DNA from 3 places in the Achromobacter sp. ISS7 genome. Region 1 is predicted to be linked to each of the others. Evidence: predicted binding sites of a transcription regulator. Region 1 holds the regulator's gene; each other region holds the start of a gene.
What was found. The regulator LexA, encoded in region 1, represses DNA repair genes until DNA is damaged. The targets are predictions, from matches to a motif close to ACTGTATNNNNATACAGT.

Region 1 (2,266 bases):
CGGGCGACAACCTCAGCGATTACCTCGGCGTGCGCCGCTACACCTTCGGCATGGCCGAAAAGGAAAACCAGATCGGTCAGGTGACCGGCTTGGCCTGGACGGAAGTCGGCGGCGACTTGCTCACGATCGAAGTGGCGGACATGCCCGGCAAGGGCGTGATCCAACGCACCGGCTCGCTCGGCGACGTGATGAAGGAATCGGTCGAGGCGGCCCGCACGGTGGTGCGCTCGCGGGCGCGTCGCCTGGGCTTTGCCGACAGCGTGTTCGAGAAGCACGACATGCACGTGCACGTGCCGGAAGGCGCGACGCCCAAGGACGGTCCGTCCGCCGGTATCGCGATCACCACGGCCATGGTGTCGGCCCTGTCGCGCATCCCGGTGCGCGCCGACGTCGCCATGACCGGCGAGATCACGCTGCGTGGCGAAGTCCTGCCGATCGGCGGCCTGAAGGAAAAGCTGCTGGCCGCCCACCGCGGTGGCATCAAGACGGTCTTGATCCCGGAAGAAAACGTCAAGGATTTGGCGGAGATCCCGGACAACGTCAAGAACCATCTCGAGATCGTGCCGGTCCGCTGGATCGACAAGGTGCTGGAACTGGCCCTGGAACGCCTGCCGGAGCCGCTGGCTGAAGACGAAGCGGTCAAGGAACCGCTGGTCGCCAAGCCGGCGGAACCGGGCTCGACGGATCCGGTGCTCAAGCACTGATGCCTGGCCCGAGGCGCCCCGCAAGGGGCGGCCTTCAAAAAGAAACCCCGCTTGCGCGGGGTTTCTTTTTTTGGCGCGGCGATCGAACCGGCGCCGGAACAAGCGGGGAAATCAGTGCAGCGTGTGCGGCCGGATCAGCCCGACCGCGATGCCTTCCAGCGCGAATTCCTGGTCGGCTTCGACCACGATGACATTGAAATCGGGGTTCTCGGGCAGCAGTTCGATGCGGCCGTTCTGGCGCTGCAGGCGCTTGACGGTGACGTCGTCGCCCAGCCGCGCCACCACGATCTGGCCATTGCGGGCCTCGGACGCCTTCTTGACGGCCAGCAGGTCGCCTTCGAGGATGCCGGCGTCGCGCATGCTCATGCCGCGTACCTTGAGCAGGTAGTCGGGGGTCTGCGCGAACAGGCTGGTATCGACGCCGATCTCGCGTTCGACGTGCTCGGCCGCCAGGATCGGGCTGCCAGCGGCCACCCGGCCCACCAGCGGCAGCAGCAGCTGCGCCAGGCCGGGCAGGGGCAGCGGCGCCTGGGTCTGGGCGGGCGAGGCGTCCTTCAGGCGGATGCCGCGCGAGGCGCCGGCGGTGAGCTCGATGGCGCCCTTGCGGGCCAGCGCCTTCAGATGGTCTTCGGCCGCGTTGGGCGAGCGGAATCCGAGGGCCTGGGCGATCTCGGCGCGGGTGGGCGGAAAGCCGGTGCGCGCGACGGTTTGCCGGATGAGGTCCAGGATTTGCTGTTGACGATCAGTGAGTTTGCTGGCCATGGCGATGATCCGTTGGTGAGTCGGACTGTACATATATACAGCGGCATTCTGGGGGACATAACGCAAAAAAGCAAGCGCGGATCGGGCGCGGCCACCAAGCGGGCAATAAAAACGGGACCCGAAGGTCCCGTTTGGGGTTGGCGCAGGCCGGCGGGGCGCTTTACAGCACCGCGGCGATGCCCTTGGCCACCTGGTCGATGTTGCCGCTGTTGAGCGCGGCGACGCAGATGCGGCCGCTGGAGACGGCGTAGACGCCATGCTCTTCGCGCAGGCGGTCGACCTGGGCCGAGGTCAGGCCGGAGTACGAGAACATGCCGCGCTGCTCCAGCACGAAGCTGAAGTCCTGCTTGCCGCCGTGTTCCTTGATCTTCTCGACCAGCTGCTTGCGCATCAGGCGGATGCGGTCGCGCATGGCGCCGAGTTCTTCTTCCCACATGGCGAACAGCTCGGGCGAGTTCAGCACCGTGGAGACGATCGTGCCGCCGTGGGTGGGCGGGTTGGAATAGTTGGTGCGGATGACGCGCTTGAGCTGGCTCAGCACGCGGACGGCTTCGTCCTTGCTGCCGGAGACGACGGTCAGGGCGCCGACGCGCTCGCCGTACAGCGAGAACGACTTCGAGAACGACGAGCTGATGAACATGGTCAGGTCGAGGTCGGCGAACAGGCGCACGACGGCGGCGTCCTCACGCAGGCCTTCGCCGAAGCCCTGGTAGGCGATGTCCAGGAACGGCACCAGCTTGTTTTCCTTGACGACCGCGGCGATCTGCTTCCATTGGTCGAAGGTCGGGTCGACGCCGGTC
Region 2 (2,266 bases), on a different contig from region 1:
AACGAACGCTTGGGCGGTGGACCTGCCAAGTAATCAAAGATTTTCTTCATTGAATCCCCCCCGGCAAGAACATAAACGCTCATTAATGGGAACGCTGTAGGCAGCATATGCAGATGTCTCATGCCGGAAGGCTCAATCTCAAGCCACTGAAGCCCTTTCGTTCGTTCCCCAGTGCGAGATGCCTCAGGCATAGTCCAACCAACCGACAGATGCTCGAACCAATCGCGACAAAATTTAACGTGCTCCACGTCGGAAATTGACGTACGAGCACAAGTCGGATTGATCACGATTTCAATGATGGCTCGCATAAGGGCGTCGTATCGGTTGCTCATTTGCGATATTTCGTGGCGCAGCACGCGATAGCCATGGTCAGTAGGCAGATATCCCAAATACTGAACCCAATCGAGATCATCTTTAACTTTCGCAGGCGCGTCAGTTGGACGGAGCGCTTCGTGCAGTCGAAGACAGCTTCCGACCAAATCAGTGAACTGAACCCTTTTTTCTTCCCCTTTCGAATTCAACGGTTCAAACGTCTCCGAGATGGCCTGACCGCGGTTGAATGTCCATCCGGTCTTGGTCGCAGGCTTACTCGCTCTTTTGGCCTGAAAGACTCCCAAGCGGAGCATAGAGGCATTCGGGCTCTGAATCAGAATAGCAAAATCAGCACCCGACTTAGATTCGGAATGCGCACCATGACCATTCTTGTCGTACTGGCGCCATTCAACCGCCGTACCCTTCTTTGGGGGGTTTATCCCTGACGTCCAGCGAAGATTCACGAAGAGCATGGCCATCATGCTCGCTGTGATTCCTTCTTCGCCGACGGCCCATGGAAGATCCGAGTTGCGTACCTGCTTGAAAGTATGCGCACAAGCCAACAAAAACGCTTCCGATGCCAGACTAGTTTTAGCCTTCGATGAGGTCAGACCCAACAGCGCATCGCTCCATTCGTGAAGCAATTTCCGTCTTTGTAGATGTGCCAAACTCACGAGTTCATCCCCAGGTCCGCTAAGCGCGCAAGCATAACTGGCTTCGATACCCGCCCACAAGATCGGCGAGCACGGGGTCTTGACTGCGATCCATGCGCCGGCTGAGCAGATTCGCGCCAGCGCTTCGGAGCTGCAGGCACCGGGCGGCGCCCGGTACCAGCATGCCAATCACACCTAGTACAATACTGGTTTTATATCCAGTATGGATGCCATGAACGCCCCAGTGCGCGCCCTCCCCGGCCCCATCCCAGTACGCGCTATATCGGGAACGGTCCAGTGCGGATTTCCCAGCCCGGCGGAGGACCATGCCGAGCAGAGGCTAGATCTGAACGAGTTACTGATGCGCCAGCCCGACGCCACATTCTTTATGCGCGTGCGGGGGCCGTCCATGAGTGAGGCTGGTATCGACGATGGGGATTACGCCGTGGTCGACAGGTCAGTCACGCCGGCGCATGGACAGATCGTCGTCGCCGTGGTCGACGGTGAGTACACCATCAAGCGCCTGTATCGCCGCGGCCGCCGCGTGCGCCTGGATGCGGCGAATCCGACGTTTCCGAACATCGAGCTGCGCGATGGGCAGGAGCTGGTTGTGTGGGGAGTAGTCACATGGACGATCAAATGCCATCTTCCGGGCGCCGCATAGCTCTCGTTGACGGCAATTCGTTCTACTGCTCGTGTGAGCGGGTCATGCGCCCCAGCCTCGAGGGGCGGCCATTGATCGTGCTGTCGAACAATGACGGCTGCGCGATCGCACGCACAGCAGAGGCAAAGGCGCTCGGCATCGCGATGGGCGACCCGTGGTTCAAGATTCGCCACCTGGTGGACCAAGGTTTGATTGCCCTCTCAGCCAACTTCAGCCTCTATGGCGACCTCAGCGACCGCATGATGAACGTTGTCGGTCAGTTCGCGCCGGCGCAGGAAATCTACTCGATCGACGAATCCTTTCTCGATTTGACGGGCGTACCTGGCTCAGGCCGCGAGATTGGCACCGCCATCCGAGACCGTGTGCGCCAATGGATCGGCATCCCGACATGTGTCGGGATTGGCCCGACCAAGACGCTCGCCAAGTTGGCGAATCATCTGGCCAAGAAGATCCCGAGACTGCAGGGGGTGTGCGATCTGGCGAAGCTGGACGATGTGTCGCGTCTGCGCGCGTTGCGCCATGTTCCGATCGACGACGTATGGGGTGTGGGTCGACGCTTAGCGCCGCGGCTGCGATCACTGGATATACACACGGCCGCCGACCTGGCCGTAGCCGACCTGGCCCAGATCCGCGCCGA
Region 3 (2,266 bases), 1.4 Mb from region 1:
GTGGTGGCCTATTCGTTCCAGGGCACCGAGCTGGTCGGCGTGGCCGCCGGCGAGTCCGAGAACCCGCGCCGCAACGTGCCGCGCGCCATCAACCACGTGTTCTGGCGCATCCTGCTGTTCTACGTGCTGGCGATCCTGATCATCGGCCTGCTGATTCCCTATACCGACCCGCAACTGCTGCGCAACGAAGTCGAGGACATCGCCGTCAGCCCGTTCACGCTGGTGTTCCAGCACGCCGGGCTGCTGTCGGCCGCCACCATCATGAACGCGGTGATCCTGACCTCGGTGCTGTCGGCCGGCAACTCGGGCATGTACGCCGCCACCCGCATGCTGTTCAACATGGCGGTCGAGGGCCAGGCGCCGGCCGTGTTCAAGCGCCTGACCGGCAACGGCGTGCCGCTGTACGCACTGCTGGCCACCACCGCGCTGGCCTGCCTGTGCATGTTCAGCGTGGTCTACAGCCCCAAGGCGGTCTACATCTGGCTGCTGAATTTCGCCGGCATGACCGAGTTCATCGTCTGGCTCAGCATCGCGGTCAGCCACTACCGCTTCCGCCAGGGCTACGTGAAGCACGGCTACGACACCGCCAACCTGCCCTACAAGGCCGGCCTGTTCCCGTTCGGCCCGCTGCTGGCCTTCGTGCTGTGCCTGCTGGTCACGCTGGGCCAGAACTACCAGGCCTTCCTGGACGAGCGCATCGACTGGATCGGGGTGGTCTCGACCTACCTGGCGATCCCGCTGTTCCTGGCGTTCTGGATCGGCCACCGGCTGGTCAGGAAGTCGCGCTGGATCCGCTACGAAGACATGCAGTTCTACGGCTTCGAGGCCGACCGCGCCGCCGGCGTCGGCCAGGACGCGCCAGTCGCCGCCGGCGCCGCCGCGCGCCCCTGACGCGGCACCGGGCCGCCCCGTGCGGCGGCCCGGCCCTCCGGCCCTGAATCCCCCTCCATGGCAGTGCAATCCCGGGATACATCCCGACGCTTTCGCGTCGGGTAAAATACTGTATATTCATACAGCAATCATTGATTTCCCAGGGCGGCCCGACTGCCCTCCACCCCAGGAGAACCGGGTCGTCCAGCCGCCATGCCGTCCCCAGAACAGATCCATCCCGCGTTGTGGCGCGCCACCCAGCTTGCCCGGGGCGCCGCCCGCAGCCTGCCCACCGGCCACGCCGCCCTGTCGGCCGAGCTGCCGGACGGCGGCTGGCCGCTGGGTTCGCTGATCGAGCTGCTGTCGCCGCAACCCGGCATCGGCGAAATCCGCCTGCTGCGCCCGGCCCTGGCGCAGCTCGAAACGCGCCGCGCCATCGCCCTGGTGCAGCCGCCGCACGCGCCGCACATCGCCAGCTGGATGAGCTGGCGGCTCGATCCGCGCCAATTGCTCTGGGTCGCCCCCGAAAAACCCCTGGACGCCCTCTGGGCCGCCGAGCAGATCCTGAAAAACGGCAGCTGCGGCGCCCTGCTCTGCTGGCTGCCGCACGTGCGCCCCGAATCGCTGCGCCGGCTGCACCTGGCGGCCCAGGCCAGCGACCTGCTGTTCGTCGCCCTGCGCCCGGCCAGCGCGGCGCAGCACGCCACCCCCGCCCCGTTGCGCCTGGCGCTCGCGCCCGCGCCGGGCGGGCTGTCCGTCCATATTCTCAAGCGCCGGGGACCGGTCTGCGAGGCCCCGCTGTACGTGGGCCTGGAGCCCGGCGTCCTCGCGCCCACCCGCCATGCGCCTCTGGATCGCCGCCTACCTGCGCTGCCTGCCGCTGGACGCACTGCGCCCGCACTGGCCGCATGAGGCGCAGGCCTGCGCGGTCCTCGACCAGGAACGCGTCGCCGCCCTCACGCCCGCCGCGCGCCAGGCCGGCGTGCGGCCGGGCATGCGCCGCGGTGGCGCGGCCGCCATCGCGCCCGAGGTCGAGCTGCTGACGCGCGACCCGGTGGCCGAGGCCGACACCCTGCAGGGCGCGGCGCTGGCGCTGCTGCAATACACCCCCGAGGTCGCGCTGTCCGGCGACGACACCGTGCTGCTCAGCGTCGGCGCCAGCCTGCTGTTCTTTGGCGGGCCGCGCGCGCTGCACCGGCGCGTGGCCGCGACGCTGGCCGCGCTCGACCTGCGCGTGTCGCTGGGCATGGCGCCCACCGCCGCCGGCGCCTGGCTGCTGGCGCACCGCAGCGGGCGCCGGCCACCGCGCCGGGTGCTGACCCCGCGCACGCTGGCGCGCCGGCTCGACGCCCTGCCCGTGGCCCTGCTGCCGCAGGCCCAACCGCGCCTGGACTGG

Region 2: a site for LexA is predicted at 1,171-1,188, ahead of AC1HFW_RS31885 (LexA family protein). Genes of this name have one in related genera too.
Region 3: a site for LexA is predicted at 1,000-1,017, ahead of imuA (translesion DNA synthesis-associated protein ImuA). Genes of this name have one in related genera too.

What each region holds. Positions count from the first base shown of each region.
Region 1 is NZ_JAWRZD010000001.1:2,796,011-2,798,276, reverse strand. Features, by position in the region: gene lon (endopeptidase La) at 1-704, shown strand, start outside; gene lexA (transcriptional repressor LexA) at 816-1,466, opposite strand; gene AC1HFW_RS12495 (amino acid aminotransferase) at 1,627-2,266, opposite strand, start outside.
Region 2 is NZ_JAWRZD010000002.1:71,629-73,894, reverse strand. Features, by position in the region: gene AC1HFW_RS31890 (hypothetical protein) at 1-986, opposite strand, end outside; gene AC1HFW_RS31885 (LexA family protein) at 1,189-1,629, shown strand; gene AC1HFW_RS31880 (Y-family DNA polymerase) at 1,593-2,266, shown strand, end outside.
Region 3 is NZ_JAWRZD010000001.1:1,388,284-1,390,549, reverse strand. Features, by position in the region: gene AC1HFW_RS06445 (amino acid permease) at 1-891, shown strand, start outside; gene imuA (translesion DNA synthesis-associated protein ImuA) at 1,084-1,782, shown strand; gene AC1HFW_RS06435 (Y-family DNA polymerase) at 1,712-2,266, shown strand, end outside.